4 regions of the Shewanella sp. ENK2 genome follow, and region 1 is predicted to be linked to each of the others. Evidence: predicted binding sites of a transcription regulator. Region 1 holds the regulator's gene; each other region holds the start of a gene.
The links. The regulator LexA, encoded in region 1, represses DNA repair genes until DNA is damaged. The targets are predictions, from matches to a motif close to TACTGTATNNNNATACAGTA.
Positions count from the first base shown of each region.

Region 1 (5,133 bases):
GCCAGGTAAACCTGTACCAGCGGCTTGGTGACATGCAGCGCAGCTGCTGAGGTAAACTTGCTCACCCATTGCCATCAGCTCATCCATAGATAGGTCATCCATAACAACGTCAGGTGTTGCTTCTTCAACGACGTCAGCAACCACTTGTTCTACCTCAGGTTGTGTCGCTGGTAACTCAGCAGGCAAAGTGACAGGCGTTGGTTTATCACTTGCATCGCTAGGTGCCCCACCAGAGTTCACATCAGCAGCTTGAACCACATCACCAGAATCATTACCCCAAGCGTTTCGCTCGTAGGTCACAACAACTGCAATTTCTGTTGCAGTAAGCTGTTTCGCGAAGGCTTGCATGGCAGTACCAGGCTGGCCGTTGACGACAATATCAATGTGGCCAGCAACTGACCCTTTAATGATTGGGCTGCCGATAAGAGATGGGAATACACCAGGTAATCCTGCACCATTTGGTTGGTGACAAGCGGCACATCGGCCCATGTAAACTTGTTCACCTTGAGCCATCAACTCATCAAAGGTCAGGGTTTGCGACAGTGACGCTTCGGCCGCGGCTTTTGCATCAGCAGTTAGTTGTTTTTGATCTTTTAGCCATTGCTCAAAGTCTGCTTCAGAAACGGCTTCAACTACCACCGGCATGAATCCGTGGTCTTTACCACACAACTCAGCACATTGGCCTCGGTAGGTACCAACCTTATCAATCTTGGTCCAAGCTTCATTAATAAAACCTGGGTTAGCATCTTTTTTCACCGCAAATGCAGGAACCCACCAAGAGTGAATCACATCATCTGAAGTCATTAAAAAGCGTACTTTACGATTGATTGGCAGAACGAGGGGCTTATCGACTTCTAGTAGGTAAGTTTCAGTTTTCGTTTCTGTCCCAGTAATTTGATCGGCAGGGGTGGAAAGTAAACTGTAAAACTCGACGTCTTCATTAAAATAGCTGTAATGCCATTTCCATTGAGAGCCGGTTACTTTGATAGTTAACTCCGCATCACTTGGGTCTTCCATAGCAATGAGGGTTTTTGTGGCAGGAATTGCCATACCAATGAGGATAAGAAACGGCACGACAGTCCATGCTATTTCCACTTTGGTACTATCATGGAAATCAGCAGGTACTGCACCCTTTGATTTTCTATGATAAATCATGGAGTAAATCATGATTCCAAATACCACAACACCAATAGCACAACAGATATAAAGAATGATCATATGGAGGTCGTAAACCTTACCACTGATCTCTGTTACCCCTTGGGTCATGTTAAGCGGCATATCAGCCGCTGCAAGCGGCACTGCAAAAAACAGCACCATTAATCCATACAACAATCGCTTCACAAGACTACTCCTCTGCCAATTGCGATTTGCAATAACAACAAGGAAAAGTCACACAGTAATACTCTGCTCTATGCAAACTTTTCTATTCCCGAAAAAGTTTGATCACTTCAAAGCACACGGTGGCAGTGAGTATTAATACTCGATTATTCTATTGGGTTTTGGTGGCCACACTTGTACCTAATACTGAACTTTTCAATTCTTAAATTGACGCTTTTTATTCAAGGCTTTCTATACCGCATGGTACCAGCACAATCTTTACAGCGTTTTATCACTTATGTTCATTTTTACCACTAAGAGAGGTCAATAAATGTTACTCCCTTGTTAACTACATTACTTGGAGATTAAATATTGATCAAGATCACTTTATCATCTAATTTGCTGAAAAAAGGCGCAAAAAAAGCCCGTCACCGAAATGAAGGGCTTTTTTAGCAAATAGACTTTAGTGAAATGCAGATAAATTCAATTGGGTTGCAGTCACAGGATTACTGGCGTTTAATTGGTCATCACGTAAGTGAGTATTTACATCTTCAATAATGACACCTTGCGCTAAGGCGCTTTTAGCGACTAATTGAATGCGACGATTATCACGAGCATCTAATGGGGTTGTCCATGTAATGACTGCGCTGGATGTACCACTTGTGAGTGCTTTTTCCATTGCCCACAGTGTTTCGACTTCATCTTTAGTGTGAACCAGTAATACACGGTCCATTCTGACATTGGCGTTCGCTAGAATTTGTTTGTAACCAATGTGAGGCGGATTAATCAGTACAATCCATCGCCCTTGTTGACTTAATACGGCTAACTGGCCGCATAGCTGAGTTAATTCAGTTAACCCTTGGTTAGCTGTTTGTTTGGTTTCGATACCTTGCTTTACTGGCGCAGCTGCTGATGCCATGTCCATCCATAAACCTGGGTGACGTGGTGCATTACCTATTAATGTGTTCATAACCAACCTCCATTACGGATAACGCCAACAGCGAGCCCTTCAATCGTAAGGCTTTGGCATGTTAAATCGACTTTTATCGGCGAGTACTGCTCGTTTTCTGCATGCAGATAAACAACGTTGCCTTTCTTTTCAAAACGCTTCACAGTGACATCATCATCAACACGGGCAACAACGACTTGACCATTTTTAGCTTGCTGCATTTTGTGAACCGCTAATAAGTCGCCTTCAATAATGCCAATATCCTTCATACTGTCGCCACGAACACGTAGTAAGAAATTAGCATTGGGTTTAAACATTTCAGGATCAACTTGAAAGTATTGTTCAACATGTTCTAACGCCAAAATTGGTTCACCAGCCGCAACCTGACCAATCAGTGGTAAGCCTTCTTCGACTTCCTCTTCTTCTTGGACCATACGGATACCGCGAGAGGTACCTGGAATAATTTCAATGCAACCTTTTTTAGCGAGTGCTTTTAAATGTTCTTCTGCAGCATTAGCACTTTTAAAGCCTAATCTAGTGGCAATTTCTGCACGAGTTGGTGGCATTCCTGTCTCGGCAATATTGCATTTAATTAATTCTAGAATTTCAGCTTGTCGTGGCGTTAAAGGTCTCATGTTGATTCCTGTCTTTTTATACAGTGACTGTCATTATATACAGTATCTTTGGTCGCGCAAGTATTAACCAACATTTTTTGCTGATAAAGCAATAGATATGAATTTTTATCGAAGTTTTTAGTTATTTAAAGGTTATTAAATCAGTGGTTTATTGTTTTTGTGGGTCGTCGGTAAATTAGTGTGTTTTATTATTTATGACTTAAGGCAATAAGCCAAAAAGTACTGGATACCGTCTATTTATACAGTACTGTACCTAAATGTTTTGCTACTTACTAAGTGATTGATACTTGATGTTAGAACCAACAAAACTTGCTACTTAAATGTTAACTAGATTTACCGAGGTTAGTGTAACTGAATGATATTCTGGTATCCTATGCGCAATAAATCGTTGTTGATAATGCGAAGACCCATGCTAAAACCAGATTCTATCATTGCTAAATCATTACGTTGGATTCAGAAATTAATGGTACACAGTGTTGTTGTGCCTGAAGATCCGTTCGCTGACCTTAACTTAGATCCTGACAAGCCAGTGGTCTATGTGATGAAAACGGAGTCGCTGAGTGATATTGCTGCCTTACATGAAATGACAGCTAAATATAACTTGCCAAGTCCGTATGAACGGTTAGATGTTGATGGTTTCAATACCCCTAGAATTGTGTGTGTGGAAGGGCGTAAACCCTTGTTTGGTAAGCGCCATAGTAGCGATAAATTTGTAGCAAACTTTACTAAGTTGCTCGAATTACACCAAAAGAACAAAGAGCTCGACATCCAGCTTGTTCCTGTAAGCCTATATTGGGGTCGTATCCCTGGTAAAGAAGACGACACCATGACCGCTGCGGTTTTTGAGCGTGAAAACCCAACATGGTTACGTAAATGGTTAATGATTCTATTTTTAGGTCGCCATAACTTCATTCAATTTTCTAATGCCATGTCGCTGCGTTATATGGCTGATGAACACGGTACAGATGTCAGTATTGCGCATAAGCTTATCCGTGTGGCTCGTGTGCATTTTCGCCGTCAACGTAAAGTGATGACAGGGCCTCAGCTTCCTAATCGTCAAGCGATGTTCAATTCGCTGTTAAAGTCAGAATCCATCAAGCGTGCCATTCAAGAAGAAGCCGTTAACAAAAAAATACCCGAAGAAAAGGCACGTGAAAAAGCCATTGAGTACCTTGATGAAATCGCAGCAGACTATTCGGATAACCTGATTCGTATTGCTGAGCGTTTCTTAACTTGGCTTTGGAACAAGTTATACAGTGGTATTAGCATCAAGAGTGCGGAGCAAGTTCGTAAACTGCATCATGATGGTCATGAAATCGTTTATGTGCCGTGTCATCGAAGCCATATGGATTACTTGTTACTGTCATATATTCTTTATTATCAAGGCATGGTTCCACCGCATATTGCGGCAGGGATTAATCTTAACTTTTGGCCAGCAGGTCCAATGTTCCGCCGTGGTGGTGCCTTCTTTATCCGTCGTAGTTTTAACGGTAATAAGCTTTATACCGCAGTATTCAGAGAGTATTTAGATCAACTATTTGCTAAAGGCTATTCAGTTGAGTATTTCACTGAGGGTGGTCGTTCACGTACTGGTCGTCTACTTGCTCCTAAAACAGGCATGCTAGCGATGACGGTAAACAGCGTATTGCGTGGTATCGAGCGTCCTGTGACCTTAGTGCCAGTGTATCTTGGCTACGATCATGTCATGGAAGTGTCGACTTATCATAAAGAATTAAGTGGTAAGAAAAAGCAAAAAGAATCTGTATGGCAAGTGTTTGGTGCATTGCGTAAGTTGGGTAACTTTGGACAAGGTTACGTTAACTTTGGTGAGCCAATTAACGTACAGCAGTTCTTAAATCAGCAGTCGCCAGATTGGCGTGAAGAAGTGGCTAAAGATCCTGAGCAAAAACCAACATGGTTAACGCCTGGGGTTAATCAATTAGCCAATAAAGTGATGACAAACATTAACAGTGCAGCAGCTGCGAGCTCTGTTACGTTAACCAGTATGGTGTTATTAGCCGCTGAACAAAATGCATTAGAGCGCACAGAGCTGGAACGTCAGCTAGATTTATATCTTAAATTGATGAAAGAAGTGCCTTACACTGATTACACCTCAGTAGCTCAAGGCAGTGCTAGTGAATTAGTTGATCAATGTCTATCACTGAAAAAGTTTACTTCGCACACTGATCAAATTGGTGAAATTATTGCGATTGAAGAGTCTTCAGCAATTGC
Region 1 covers NZ_CP171406.1:2,120,424-2,125,556, forward strand. Annotated here, with positions in the region: gene coxB (cytochrome c oxidase subunit II) at 1-1,341, opposite strand, end outside; gene ACGEDC_RS09435 (cell division inhibitor SulA) at 1,781-2,287, opposite strand; gene lexA (transcriptional repressor LexA) at 2,284-2,901, opposite strand; gene plsB (glycerol-3-phosphate 1-O-acyltransferase PlsB) at 3,311-5,133, shown strand, end outside.

Region 2 (5,133 bases), 1.5 Mb from region 1:
ATCAACGGTAATATCACGTTCACGACAGACGTCAGCTGTTAGATCCACTGGGAAACCATAGGTATCGTAAAGTTTAAAGGCTGTTTCACCATCTAAAACGTTAGTATCTAACTCGTTTAACGCTGCATCTAAAATACCTAAGCCACGCTCTAGTGTTCTGGCAAATTGTTCTTCTTCAGCTTTTAACGATTTTTCAATAATCGCTTTAGCTTCAACCAAACTTTTACCCGCATCGCCCATGACTTCAATTAGGGTAGGCAGTAATTTAAAGAAGAACGTATCGGTTGCACCTAATTTATTACCGTGACGCACTGCACGACGAATGATACGACGCAATACATAACCACGGCCTTCATTCGACGGCATCACACCATCAGCAATTAAGAATGAACAAGAACGAATATGGTCAGCAATTACGCGCAGTGATTTATTTTCTAGATCTTCAACCCCAATAATTTCCGCCGCTTCTTTGATTAACGCTTGGAAAATATCAATTTCGTAGTTTGAGTGAACGCCTTGCATGATAGCTGCAATACGCTCAATTCCCATACCGGTATCTACTGAAGGTTTTGGTAGCGGTTTCATTTCACCGTCAGCTTGACGGTTGTACTGCATGAAAACGATATTCCAGATTTCAATGAAGCGATCGCCATCTTCTTCTGGTGTACCAGGGCGGCCGCCCCAAATGTGCTCGCCATGATCATAAAAGATCTCTGAACATGGACCACAAGGACCTGTATCACCCATTTGCCAGAAGTTGTCAGAGGCATAAGGAGCGCCTTTGTTATCACCAATACGAATAATATTTTCAGCAGCAACACCGATTTTCTTATTCCAGATTTCAAAGGCTTCGTCATCAGTATCGTAAATAGTGACACAAAGTTTTTCTGTTGGTAATTTCAGTGTTTGGGTTAAGAAGTTCCACGCATATGAAATGGCTTCTTCTTTAAAGTAATCACCAAAACTAAAATTACCTAACATTTCAAAGAAAGTATGGTGACGGGCGGTGTAACCTACATTATCTAAGTCATTATGCTTACCACCAGCACGAACACAACGTTGCGATGTCGTTGCACGTGAATAACCACGATTTTCCAATCCTAGAAAAGCTTCTTTAAATTGGTTCATACCCGCATTTGTAAATAATAACGTTGGATCGTTATGTGGTACTAACGAGCTACTGTCGACAACTTGGTGTCCGTTGTTACCAAAATACGCTAAAAATGCGCTTCTTAATTCTGTGGTGGTCTGAAACATGAAATCGCCCTAAATGGATAAATTCTATTTATCATGAAGCTGAATATCAGCTTTAAATTGGCAACATTATATACTTAAACAAACTGAAGGTGCGAGATCCAAGCGTATTTAGATTAGCGATTTTCTTGCTATGAGGGGCGATTACTGCAATCGGTTAATTGGTTTTTAATAATCTGTGCCGTAATACGAGCTAAATGACGTCTTTAATGAAGTCATTTCCTTACGCGCGGCGTTCGATCACATATGACAGTTAATAGAGCACTTACAAAAAAATCGCGGCCGACTCATGTCGACCGCGATAGTTATTTTCATTACTGTTAAAACGTGATTAGAACACTTCACCTGTTTCTAAATCGATGTTTTCATCCGACTCAGCTGGTGCCGCTTCTTTTTCAGTGCTTAATAGCATTTGACGTAAATTTGCTTCAATTTCTTCTGCTACTGCAGGGTTTTCAACTAGGTATTTCCCCGCATTTGCGCGGCCTTGACCAATCTTGTTGCCTTGGTAGCTGTACCAAGCACCAGCTTTCTCAACCAGCTTGTGTGCTACACCTAAATCAACGAGCTCACCAGTACGGTTAATACCTTTACCGTAAAGAATTTGGAATTCAGCTTGTCTAAATGGCGCTGCAATTTTATTTTTAACGACCTTTACTCGAGTCTCGTTACCTACGACAGCATCGCCGTCTTTAATAGCACCTGTACGACGAATATCTAAACGTACAGAAGCGTAGAATTTAAGTGCATTACCACCCGTTGTGGTTTCAGGGTTACCAAACATAACACCAATTTTCATACGAATTTGGTTAATGAAAATAAGTAGCGTATTTGACTGTTTTAAGTTACCTGCAAGCTTACGCATTGCTTGGCTCATCATACGTGCGGCAAGGCCCATATGAGAATCACCAATTTCACCTTCAATTTCAGCTTTTGGTGTTAATGCTGCAACAGAATCGACAATAATTACATCAACAGCACCTGAACGTGTTAGCGCATCACAGATTTCAAGCGCTTGCTCACCAGTATCAGGTTGTGAACATAATAGGTTATCAATATCGACACCTAGATTTTTTGCATAGATAGGGTCTAGAGCATGCTCAGCATCAATAAACGCACACGTTTTGCCTTCACGTTGTGCTGCAGCAATAACTTCAAGTGTTAACGTTGTTTTACCCGATGATTCTGGACCGTAAATTTCAACGATACGTCCCATTGGTAAACCACCAGCACCTAAGGCAACATCCAACGAAAGCGAACCTGTAGAAATGGTTTCAACATCCATTGTGCGATCAGCGCCCAACTTCATGATTGAACCTTTACCAAATTGCTTTTCAATTTGACCTAATACAGCATTCAGCGCTTTCTCTTTATTTGGATCTGCTTTCATTCTCTTTATCCCTTTAAGGTGACTCAGTTCGAATAACGAACTTGGTAACGAATAAATTTGTCTGTTTCGTAATATGAGCTCAGTATACTGTATAATCATACAGTATCAATAGTTACTGTATAATTTTTTTCCTTTTTTTACCTTACTATTATTTACACATTAAAAATCATACAGTTAATAACAATAATATATTAATAACGATAAATAGCAGACAAACAAAACCACTGTATACAGTACTTCTAGGTTGGGTAAATACTTGAGTTTACAACAATAAGTATTGTTCAAAAAATCAGTAAACAAGGGCAAGACGGCATAGCATCGTTGCGATTCTATTGGGTATCAAATCAATTGTTGTTAAGATGACCGCCTATATTGACCCAGACTTAGCCTAATTCAAAATAAAGTAAGAGCAATCACTTAATGACCGTAAATGAAGACCCAAATTTAGAAAAGCACACTCCCATGATGCGCCAGTATTTAACGCTGAAAGCACAGCATCCTGAAATGCTGTTGTTTTATCGTATGGGAGACTTTTATGAATTATTTTATGAAGACGCTAAGCTGGCATCTGAACTGTTAGGTATCTCATTAACTGCACGTGGAAAAAGTGGTGGTAACGCGATTCCCATGGCAGGGCTTCCCTACCACGCCGTTGAAGGTTACCTCGCAAAATTGGTTCAAATTGGTCAATCTGTCGCTATTTGTGAACAAGTCGGTGACCCTGCTACAAGTAAAGGACCAGTTGAGCGTAAAGTTGTAAGAATTGTTACCCCAGGTACCTTAACCGACGAGGCCTTACTACAAGAAAAGCAGGATAACTTACTTGCTGCGGTATATCAGGGTAAGAGTGGATTTGGCTACGCGACTTTAGATGTTTCGTCTGGTCGATTTGTTATTGTTGAACTTGAAAATGAAGAAACACTGGAAGCTGAACTGCAACGTACCAGTCCTGCAGAATTGCTCTACAGTGAAGATTTACTTGACCGCCAATTAATTGAAAATCGCAAAGGCATACGTCGAAGACCTGAATGGGAGTTTGATTACGATACCAGCATTCAATTACTTCTAGAGCAATTTGGTACCAAAGATCTTCATGGATTTGGTATTACAAATGCTAGGCTTTCGCTTCAAGCAGCTGGCTGCTTAATGCAATATGTCAAAGACACACAAAAAACAGCTTTGCCTCATATTAATAGCATCACCATGTTTAATCAGGCTGATACTATCATTCTTGATGCTGCCACCCGCCGAAACTTAGAGCTTACTATTAATTTATCTGGTTCACGTGATAATACCTTAGCTTGGGTACTCGATAAGACAGCGACGCCGATGGGAAGTCGTATGTTGCAGCGATGGATCCACCAACCGCTGCGTGACCAACAGCATATTAGCCAAAGGCAACAAGCAGTTGCTGAGTTAATTGATACGGGGTTATATGCAGATTTACACCAGCAATTAAAAGCCCTTGGCGATATCGAACGTATCATGGCGAGGCTAGCTATTCGCAGCGCACGCCCACGAGATTTTGCCCGTCTTCGCCAGGCGTTGGCTTTATTACCTGAAATTCAGCAAACTTTAGGTCACTGTCAACAAAGTGAACTCCAACGTCTAGCCAATTTATTAGGCGAGTTTCCAGAGCAGCAACAGCTATTGGAAAATGCGATTGTCGATAATCCGCCTATGCTTATCCGTGATGGCGGCGTAATTAAAGCGGGTTACAACGCACAACTAGATGAATGGCGTGGCCTAAGTGAAGGGGCATCTGATTATCTAGTACAATTAGAAAACCGTGAAAAAGAACAAACAGGCATCAATACCTTAAAGGTCGGCTACAACCGGGTTCACGGCTACTATATCGAAGTGAGTCGCTTACAATCAGATCAAGTTCCTTTGAGCTATCAGCGTCGTCAAACACTAAAGAATACCGAACGCTACATCACACCAGAGTTAAAAGAATACGAAGAGAAAGTGCTATCTAGTCAAGGAAAGGCATTAGCGATTGAAAAGCAGCTTTGGGAAGAGTTATTTGATTTACTTTTACCTAAATTGCATGAACTACAACTGTTTGCCCAAGCTGCATCCGAATTAGATGTGCTAAGCAACTTTGCAGAGCGAGCTGAAACACTGGATTATCATTGTCCAGAAATCAGTAATGACATTGGTATTCATATCGAGTCTGGCCGTCATCCTGTGGTCGAATTAGTTAGCCAAACACCATTTATTGCCAACCCAGTCAACCTCGCGCCTAAGCGAAGAATGCTTATCGTAACAGGGCCCAATATGGGGGGTAAGTCGACTTATATGCGTCAGGTTGCGTTAATCACGCTTATGGCTCATATAGGTAGCTTTGTACCTGCACAAAAAGCAATTATCGGCCCTGTAGATCGAATATTTACACGTATCGGCGCCTCTGACGATCTCGCTTCTGGACGTTCTACTTTTATGGTCGAAATGACAGAAACCGCTAACATTCTTCATAATGCTACAGA
Region 2 covers NZ_CP171406.1:627,732-632,864, forward strand. Annotated here, with positions in the region: gene alaS (alanine--tRNA ligase) at 1-1,257, opposite strand, end outside; gene recA (recombinase RecA) at 1,586-2,644, opposite strand; gene mutS (DNA mismatch repair protein MutS) at 3,065-5,133, shown strand, end outside.
Region 2: a site for LexA is predicted at 2,730-2,749, ahead of recA (recombinase RecA). Genes of this name have one in related genera too.

Region 3 (5,133 bases), 2.3 Mb from region 1:
TGCAGGTAAAGGTAAGCGAGGTTTTTTTGGATCGGTAGTAACCTTAGATGGCTCTTTCATTAATTCACCCGTGACAACGATATAATCATCGCATTGCTCACCATCACAGGTCTTTGTAGTATGATCTGCTATTGCCAAGTTTGGCGTTAAAGATGCCGCAATCAGCGCAGCTAAAATTGAAGTATTAAATTTCATTACAACGTCCATTTATTATTTATCTATGAACTTTTTCGCAGATTAATTCGCTTTGCTCAATCAGAAGCGTAGACAGTGCGACAATCTGTCACAGGCTAATTTGATGCGAATCACACTACTGATTTTAAAGTGCTTTTATTTGATATTGTTGCCGCAAAAAATATCCTTAAAAGAGATATGAATCTGGCATGATTTAATTGCTTACATTCACTAGATAAATACTGTCTTATCCCCACTTTATTCATTCGTAATCGCTTATTTAGTCATGTTGAAATAGCGGTTTAATTTTCATCCCGATATTTATATAATTACGATTATTTTTTAAGCCCATTGAGCCCATGGAAGGTATTCATTGAAAAAGCTATTTGTGTTGTTAGTCCTTTACGCCGCTTACCAACACTGGAATCAATCACCGGTCGAGCCTATCCGTGCCACCTATGCCGCCAGTAATGAAGTTATTATGTATGCAACAGCTTGGTGCAAGTACTGCCAAAAGGCACGTATCTTTTTTGACGATAATGGCATTGCTTATCAAGAGTTTGATATTGAGAAATCTTTCGGTGCTAATGAACGTTATCAAGCATTAAACGGCCAAGGGATCCCTTTATTGCAAGTTAATGGCACGCTTATCAGGGGCTTTAATCAGGATAAAATAGTCTCTTCACTGCATTAACGATTTACTTAGCACCTTGTTAAATAAGGGCATTGCTAAAAAATATACCCGGTCACCAATTGTGGTGACCGGGTATATTTTTATTCGTACGGTTATTACTACCGATATTGATAATAAACCGTTAACTAGTTATTACTAGCATAGTGAACACACTGGTTTTGCACTGCTGTGGTTTTTAATAACTGAGTGAATTGCGCCTTGTTGCCATCGGCTTTTTGCTCTTTTATTAAGGTTTCCATATGCGTAGCTTGGCTCACAACCTTTTCCATCGCAATTTGCCTTGCTTGTTGTTCTGTCTGACCTGTTAATACTAATTGCTCAACTAGGTTAGAATAGTTCTCGTAAACCATGCCTTTATAAAAGTCTGCTTCTGACGCTAACGGCGTATGCGAGTAAATTATTGAGCAGCTTACAGCGCTATCGATGTTGGCAATAGATTGGTCTATTTGAATGACCACAGATTGCTGAGTTGAAAAACTGGCATTAGCAGCCACTGAAAATAAACTGAATGCAATAAATGCAGTAATCGTTTTTAATTTTTTCATACTCACTCCGATTTAATCAATTATGTGCCCGGTTAATTGACACTATCTTATCCATCTCACTGACTCATTAGTTACCATTTCGCGCCTCATTGAGACAAAGAACAACTAGAAGGCACATATTTCATATTATTAAGCGACAGTAAATAATCATTATCTGACTGTTATAGTAATGAATTTTGCTAAACCTAAGCTGAACAGAAAGTTAACTTCTCAAGCTGGCAGTATTTTCTACAACTTGACCTGTTTATTTATCAAGTCGCTATACCTATTACTCACTTATCAATATGACCTCTGTCGCTCCTAGCTAAAATCCGTTCACAAAACGCACACTTCGTTCAAAAAGCCGCCAAAACTAGATAAATTATTGCCAATTGTACGGGGAGCACTATAATACTGTATAAATATACAGTTATTTTTTGTGATGTGAGATTTATGAATGTGATCCCTATTTTTGCCAGTGCTGGCATTACAGGTTTTGAGTCCCCTGCTGCTGAATATCGACAGCTACCACTCAGTTTAGATGAGCTATTGATTGAACACCCAAGCGCAACATTTATCGGTCAAGCCAGCGGCGACTCAATGGAAAAGATAGGGATTTTTGATAAAGACATTTTGATAGTCGATCGCCATGTTAATGTGGAAAATCACGATGTTATTGTGGCGAATTATAATGGCTGCTTCGTCTGCAAATTAATTGATACTCAGCGGCGATTATTATTATCAGCGAATGACAATCACCATAGTGTACTGATTCAAGAACATGACAGCTTTACTGTTGAAGGTGTAGTGATCCGTTCAATACGTTGTCACCGTCAAAGCCCAATATTGTCGGGTCGTTAACCCATGTATGCCTTAGTCGATGCCAACTCTTTTTATTGCAGCGCAGAGCAAGTGTTTAGGCCTGAATGGCGTGGACGCCCTATTGTTGTCCTATCCAATAATGACGGCTGTATTGTCGCGGCCAACCGTCAAGCTAAAGCATTAGGCATTGGTAAATTTGGCCCTTACTTTGAAGTTAAACATCAATGTGAAAAACTAGGGGTTATTGCACTTTCTTCTAATTATGAGCTTTATGCCTCTTTGTCTCATAACATGATGGATGTCATTGGTCGCTTCGCCCCCGAACAGCACATATACAGTATTGATGAATCTTTTCTCTCTTTTAAGCGTAGTTACCCAGCAATTCCATGTTTAAGCCATCACGCCTCTCTTATTCGCAGAGCAGTATGGAAAGAAACGCGTTTAGCGGTTTGTGTTGGCATTGGCGAAACCTTAACACTCGCTAAAGTGGCCAACCACGCAGCCAAAAAGCTTGCTGGGTATGACGGTGTTTGCTGCATCGAGTCCGATGAAGAACGCCGCGCTATTCTAACAAACATGAAAGCCACCGATGTCTGGGGGATCGGCTCAAGAATAGGTAAAAAACTCCAGGCAATGGGGGTTCATACAGCTTTAGCATTAGCGAACTTACAACCTGGGATCGCCCGTAAAAATTTTAGTATTGAAATAGAACGTACGGTGCGAGAGCTCAATGGCGAGCAATGTAAAGGATGGGATAGCGCAAGAGCTGATAAGCAGCAAATTTTTTCCACCCGCAGTGTTGGCCAGCGGATCACTGATAGAGAATCTTTGCTGCAAGCCCTGAGTAAACATGCAGCCATCGCTGCCGCCAAAGCAAGGCAGCAAGGTTCAGCAGCCAGTAGTCTACTTATTTTTGCCAAAAACTCTCCATACGATGAGCAGCCTTCCGGTTTTAAATACCATTATCGTTGTGCATTTCCGACCAATGACACATGCGAACTCATTAGTTATGCAACAGCCATAGGGAGTCAGTTATTTAATCCAAATACACGGTATTACAAAATTGGCATTGGTCTTATTGACCTTTCTCCGGTACAGCATTTACAGGGAGACTTATTTACTCCAGCCAAAGATCCGACACTCATGCAGGTTTGCGATAAGCTTAACCAGCGCTATGGCACTGACTCAATATTTGTTGCCGCCCAAGGGATTACTGGAAAATGGCATATGCGCAGAGAACTACTGACCCCACAATACACAACCTGTTGGCAAGATATCCCAAAGGTCAGTTGTCGTTAAGTGAGTGTTTGAATGAAATGTTGAAAAACGATTAAGAAGTGACGTGAGTAGTTATTAAAACGGGATAGTATACAGCGACCACAAACTTGACGGGTGCAACAAATAACAAACAAAGCCATTACCCATCAAAAACAAACCTTACACCTTTGAAGCACACTAAATCAGAAAATAACTATTTTTAGGCTGAATATTAAGGCTAAAGCTGAAAACCTCGTTCAGATCAAATTAATGCTGCTGAAAATATAGACAATACGCCCTTCGATTTTTTAGTGAGTATCATCTGCGTGTCTGAGTTTGCGTTTAATCAACTATTCTTTGTGCAATTACTAGGCTTCATTTCAATGGCTATCGGCTGGTGGGCAAATAGCCAAAAACAAGATTGCAAATTTATTCATGGCAATATGCTCGCATCCATTCTTACAGCCATTCACTTAGGCTTACTAGGCAGCTTTCTTGGGATGGCGAATCAACTTGTAAATGTGGTTCGATTCCGTTGTTGCCAGCAACTCGGCCATACAACGAAATCGGAATTCGTGCCATTAATGATGAGTGTTACCTTCTCTACTGTAGCGATTTTACAAGGAGTAATGTGGGCAGAACATTGGAGTGAATGGTGCGCAGTTTTTGCAGCAGTGGTAATGAGTATAAGTCTATTTTATTGTAAAGGAACGGCACTTCGCGCCGCTATGCTAGTGAGTAATGCATTGAACTTAATGCTTTCAATATATTTGATGTCATGGTCTGGAATTTTATATCAAGTGATGACAATAACGATTCTAGCTCAAAGTGTGTTTCAGCAATACAAGCAAATTAAATTGGCGACTAATAATAACACCATTTCCTCAAATCAAGCGTTAAGTCAATAAGGAGTTATTTGTTTTAACGCTCTAGAGAATCTTATTGTAAGCACGCTAGTGATACACATAAAACACATAAAAAAGGGAGCCAAAGCTCCCTTTTATATTTCCGCAACTATCTATTACTTCTTATTACAAAGCGCTTAGGTAAGCTTTAAGGGCTTTAAGTCTGACTGTTGCAGCGCCAATAATATCCATGAAGCCTAAGAAACTCGCTGGCTTTTCTGCCGATATCCAGCCTGAACCTGTCGCGCCAATCGGGATTGAATAGCCTTCTGGCTCTTCAAATTCAATAACCACTGTACGCCCATGACTTCCAGCGTTATTACCAACATGTTGCCTAACTTGCTGAGTTCCTGCTAATGGGCTGATCATCGACTCACCTGTACCTGAAGTCACACTGTGCACTCGACCTCGAAATATCTCACCAGGAAAAGCATCAACGTAAAACTCGGCAAATTGGCCAGGCTTAATATAACGATACGATTGATCTGCAATTCGCATTTCTAAAAACTTCTTAGAGGTATCATAAAGGTGCATGTTACCAATACGACTACCTACTGCTACATTCGTAATAGAAAGTTGACCGTCAAATTGAGCTCTAATTTCACGACGTTCATCATTCCACTGAGCAGAACCAATCTGTGCATCAAACGAGCGTAACTGCGCACGATGAGTTTCAAGCTCAGCAAACACTGATGCGATTTCAGCTTCGGTAGATTGTATTTTTGCTTCTAAGTCATCTCGTGTCATTTCACTGGCA
Region 3 covers NZ_CP171406.1:4,398,905-4,404,037, forward strand. Annotated here, with positions in the region: gene ACGEDC_RS19190 (TonB-dependent copper receptor) at 1-195, opposite strand, end outside; gene ACGEDC_RS19195 (glutaredoxin family protein) at 548-868, shown strand; gene ACGEDC_RS19200 (hypothetical protein) at 994-1,413, opposite strand; gene ACGEDC_RS19205 (LexA family protein) at 1,846-2,253, shown strand; gene ACGEDC_RS19210 (Y-family DNA polymerase) at 2,257-3,513, shown strand; gene ACGEDC_RS19215 (YgjV family protein) at 3,798-4,379, shown strand; gene ACGEDC_RS19220 (HlyD family secretion protein) at 4,503-5,133, opposite strand, start outside.
Region 3: a site for LexA is predicted at 1,805-1,824, ahead of ACGEDC_RS19205 (LexA family protein). Genes of this name have one in related genera too.

Region 4 (5,133 bases), 1.4 Mb from region 1:
AAATTACCTTCAATCACAAATTAAAGATTAATAGGAATTTAACATGAAAGGTCATCCAGAAGTTATTGCAGCGCTAAACGCACTATTAACCGGTGAATTGTCGGCGATGGATCAATATTTTGTTCATGCTCATATGTATGAAGATTGGGGATTTGATGAGTTATACACTCGTATTCTTCATGAATCAGACGATGAAAAAGCGCATGCTGCCAAGTTAGTACAACGTATTTTATTCTTAGAAGGTACTCCAGACGTTGCGAGTCGTGAAGCACTCAACATCGGTAAAGATGTTGAAGAGATGCTGAAAAATGATTTGAACTACGAGTATGCCGTTGCTGATCATTTACGTGAAGTCATTGCACTTTGTGAAGAAAAAGAAGATTTCCAAACTCGTGAAATCTTAGAAGTATTATTAGATGATACTGAATCAGATCATATGTACTGGTTAGAAAAACAAATTCGACTGATTGATCGTGTTGGATTACAGAACTATTTACAGACGAAAATGTAAAAAGTCACTGGTATTAACAAGCCCAACAATGTTGGGCTTTTTTGTTTTTGTACCAAGTTACTTGGTGAAAAGGTCACTATAAAAGGGCTTAGATAAAAAATGTGTAACAGACTCCTCCGTAACTAAATCACCATGTTAAATCGCAAACGCTTGTTGAAATTAGCTAATTTCGGTTCATTGATAAGCAGATTTGATTCAAATATCAGTGTTACTAGTGTTATTACACGGTACTGTTTATTTATACAGTGATTTTATCCACCTGCTATGATAAATTAATTAATCAGTTAATGAGCTAGAAAGAGCTTGCTTGAAAATGGTCCGTAAAATTATTCATATCGACATGGATTGTTATTTTGCAGCGGTGGAGATGAGAGACTTTCCAGAATTGCGTGGCAAACCCATAGCTGTGGGTGGCAGAAGCGATCGCAGGGGCGTGATCAGCACGTGTAATTATGAAGCTCGCCAGTTTGGTGTGCGCTCTGCTATGTCGAGTTATCAGGCGTTAAAATTATGCCCAGATCTCACTTTAGTGCCAGGTCGAATGGATGTCTATAAATCAATTTCCGTACAAATTAGAGCTATCTTTCATCGCTATACCGATTTAGTTGAACCTTTATCTTTAGATGAAGCCTATCTAGATGTCACGGACTGTCATGCCCACAAGGGCAGTGCCACTTTAATTGCTAAGGCGATTCGTCAAGAAATACTCGATGAAACCGGGTTAACAGCATCAGCAGGTGTTGCGCCCATTAAGTTTCTTGCCAAAATTGCTTCAGATTTAAATAAGCCCAATGGGCAGTATGTTATCCCTCCTGAAGATATTAACGCCTTCGTAAAGCCATTAACGCTGAATAAAATTCCTGGCGTGGGTAAAGTGACCTCGGCAAAGCTAGCCGCCCTTGGTCTAACAACTTGTGAAGACGTGCAACATTACCCAAGTGATAAACTGATTGCAGCATTTGGTAAATTTGGTCGAGTTCTGATTGAACGTGCGCAAGGTATCGACAATCGGACAATCAGCCCCAATCGAGTCAGGAAATCGGTCGGAGTTGAAACCACACTGGCACAAGATATTTTTACGCTTGATCAGTGCAATAATGTTATGCCGCAGTTAATTCAAGAACTCATTGCTCGAGTTCACCGCAGTGCAAAGGATAGGCAAATTCATAAGCAAGTGGTTAAGCTCAAGTTTAATGATTTTAAACAGACCACGATTGAACACCGTAGTGATGAAATATCATTGAACCTCTTTCATGATTTATTAAGCCAAGCTCTAGCGCGAGCAAATGGCAGGGGGATTCGTCTAGTCGGCGTGTCGGTCGGATTAGCTGATATTGAAATTGATACCAAAGATAAACAGTCGAACACTGAACAACTTGATTTAAACTTTTAAGCTGATGCGTATTTTACTGACTACTCGCTTCGCTTAAATGAAAAAGGCTGCCCTTCTCAATGAGAATGGCAGCCTTTTTGACGTTTTTACGAGTTAGTCTTTTGCTGGAATACGTTCAAGTACTGCAAGCAGTAACTCCCAGTATTGTCCAACGGTTGTGATATTAACCATTTCATCAGGACTATGCGGGAAGCGAATTGTAGGACCAATAGATACCATATCCATAGTCGGGTAAGGTTCTTTAAACAGACCACATTCAAGACCTGCGTGGATCACCATGATCGTAGGGTCTTTTTTATAAATGTCGTTATAAGTGTCACGAACTATCGCCATTACAGGTGAGTTATTATCAGGTTTCCAGCCAGGGTATGCGCCTGAAAGTTCGATACTTGCGCCTGATAAGTTAGCTAATGCTGTTAACTGAGTTTCGATTTCTTCACGACCGGAGTTTATTAACGAGCGGATAAGGCATAGGACTTCTACAGACTCATTTTCAGTGTTGATAACACCGACATTCAGTGATGTTTCTGTTACGCCTTCAACTTCATCACTCATACGCATAACGCCATTCGGGCAAGCATGAAGTAAGTCAATTAAGGTATTCTGCGCTTCTTCGCCGATGACCTTTTCTGGTGTCTCGATTGATTCAAGTGTCAGTAACATGTCAGGATCGGCAATCGATAGCTCTGCACGTACTAAGGCTTGGAACTCAGTAATCGCTTGTTCAAGTTTTATTTGGTTTTCGCTAGGTAACATAAAGCTGATATTCGCTTCACGAGGAATCGCATTACGTAATGAACCACCAGTAAAGTTGACTAATTCAAGTGCTAAATCGTCCGCATAAACGAATAGGAATCGTGCTAATAATTTATTCGCATTACCACGACCTAAATGAATGTTCACACCAGAGTGACCACCTTTAAGTCCCGACAAGGTTAATTTGAAGCTGGCATTGGTTTGCTCAGGGGCTTGCCACGACATCGGCACGCTTATTTGCGCATCGACACCGCCAGCGCAACCCATATAAATTTCGCCTTCCTGTTCAGAATCGGTATTAATTAAAATATCAGCATCAAGCATGCCTGCTTCGAGTCCAAAAGCGCCGGTCATGCCAGCTTCTTCATCAATAGTTAACAAGACTTCTAATGGGCCGTGTTTAATGTCATCAGCACCTAACACTGCAAGAGCTGATGCCATACCGATACCATTATCTGAGCCCAATGTGGTGCCGTTAGCTTTTACCCATTCACCATCGACATAGGCTTCAATAGGGTCTTTTTCAAAATCATGAACTTTGTCTGCATTCTTTTGCGGCACCATATCAATATGGGCTTGAAGTACTACGACTTTTCTATTTTCCATGCCTGGGTAGGCTGGTTTTTTGATGATAAGGTTACCGACCTTATCTTCAATAACGCTAAGATTTTTTGATTTTGCCCACTGTTGAATGTGTGCACTTAAAGCATGTTCAAACTTTGATGGATGCGGGATAGAACAAATTTGTTCGAACCATTGCCATAGTGGCTGAGGGTATAATTGATTAATCGCTGTCACGGAGACTCCCTTATAGTTATGAGGTGGGAATAGATGAACCACAGTTTACCATAATGAATTGTACAGACAGTGATCTGGGTGATTTGATTGTTCGAAACCTGACTAAAATCTGTAAATAAATATTAACCATTTTACAGAGTAAAAATATGTACTTTGCTCACTTATAGCCGCTATTATCAATGGATATAAAGCGCACTTAATTTCTCATACCTTACATAATAAAAATCAAAAGGAAGGCTCATGTTGCAAGCAAATGTTGTCGATGTAAAAAATGAAGATGCGATATTTGAAGGACAAGGCTGGGATGCCGTCATTGTTATCACCACTGACTTAAATGACATCAAACAAGATGAAATTAAATTGTTAGCCAGTCACGGCAAACAAATTGATAACCGTATTGGCCAAAGTGCCACCTTATTATTTGCTCCGGGGTTAGCGGGTGGAAGGTTAATCATTTCCCCTGTAAGTGCAGCGTCTAATGAATACAGTGATGTTAGCGTGTTTGCTAAAGCGGCGAGAGAAGGACTTGCTATTGCAAAAAGTGCAGGCGCAGTTAAACCGTTATTAGTTGTTAATCAACAAAACCAAAGCCGCTACCAATATGCTCAACAAGTGTCAGCTTTAGCTTGTGGTCAAGAGTTATGGCAATCACTAGAGTTAAGAGAGGCGACTCAAGCTGAAGGGCAATCTGTACAAGCATCAGTCACTGAAATTGGCTTGTTAATCAGTCAGTCTGAAGGTCATTCATTTAGTGATCTAATCAATGCTGTTGAAGCCGGTAAAATTTTAACTCGAGATCTGTGTGGTACAGAGCCTGAAAGAATGGCTGCCCCAGCTTTTGCTGATTATTGTGTTGATGCATTCACAGGATCTGGTTTATCTGTATCTGTAATAGAAGAGCAAGAAGAGCTTGAACGTGATTACCCATTACTTTGTGCGGTTGGACGGGCTTCTTTCTCGGTGCAAAGGCATCAACCACGCGTTGTCAAAGTTGAGTATGTGGGTGAAGGTACTATCGAAAAAACCTTATTCTTTGCTGGTAAAGGGGTGATCTACGACACCGGTGGTGCTGACATTAAAGTAGCAGGTGGTATGGCTGGCATGAGCCGAGATAAAGGTGGCGCTGCGGTAGTCGCGGGTTTAATGAAAACATTATCTATTCTAAAACCAAAAGGGCTGCGAGTCGTGGCCGAATTAGGGTTAGTCAGAAACAGTATTGGCAGTAATGCATTTGTCCCTGATGAAATTATTAAAAGTCATGCAGGCGTCAGAGTTCGCATTGGTAATACCGATGCAGAAGGGCGCCTAGTGTTGGCTGATTTATTGTCACACTTACGTATAAAAGCGACGACTGCAGTCAACCCGCAATTATTTTCTGTGGCAACATTAACTGGACACGTAGTACGTTGCTACGGCGGTTATACGGCTGTTGTAGAAAATGCTGTTGCAAAAAAAGTGGGTATTAGCCAAGACTTAGAACAAATATCAGCCTTATGGGGTGAATCATTTGAGGTTTCAAGGTTGCGAAGTGATGACTTTAATAAAGTGAATAATATTTCTGGAGAAGGCGAATTATTATCATCCAATAATGGCCCATCAGCCATTACTGCTCGAGGACATCAATACCCTGCTGCCTTCTTAATAAATGCAGCAGGCCTTGATAATCATGGGTTGA
Region 4 covers NZ_CP171406.1:742,417-747,549, reverse strand. Annotated here, with positions in the region: gene bfr (bacterioferritin) at 1-31, shown strand, start outside; gene bfr (bacterioferritin) at 44-511, shown strand; gene dinB (DNA polymerase IV) at 825-1,904, shown strand; gene ACGEDC_RS03395 (aminoacyl-histidine dipeptidase) at 1,998-3,458, opposite strand; gene ACGEDC_RS03390 (M17 family metallopeptidase) at 3,699-5,133, shown strand, end outside.
Region 4: a site for LexA is predicted at 740-759, ahead of dinB (DNA polymerase IV). Genes of this name have one in related genera too.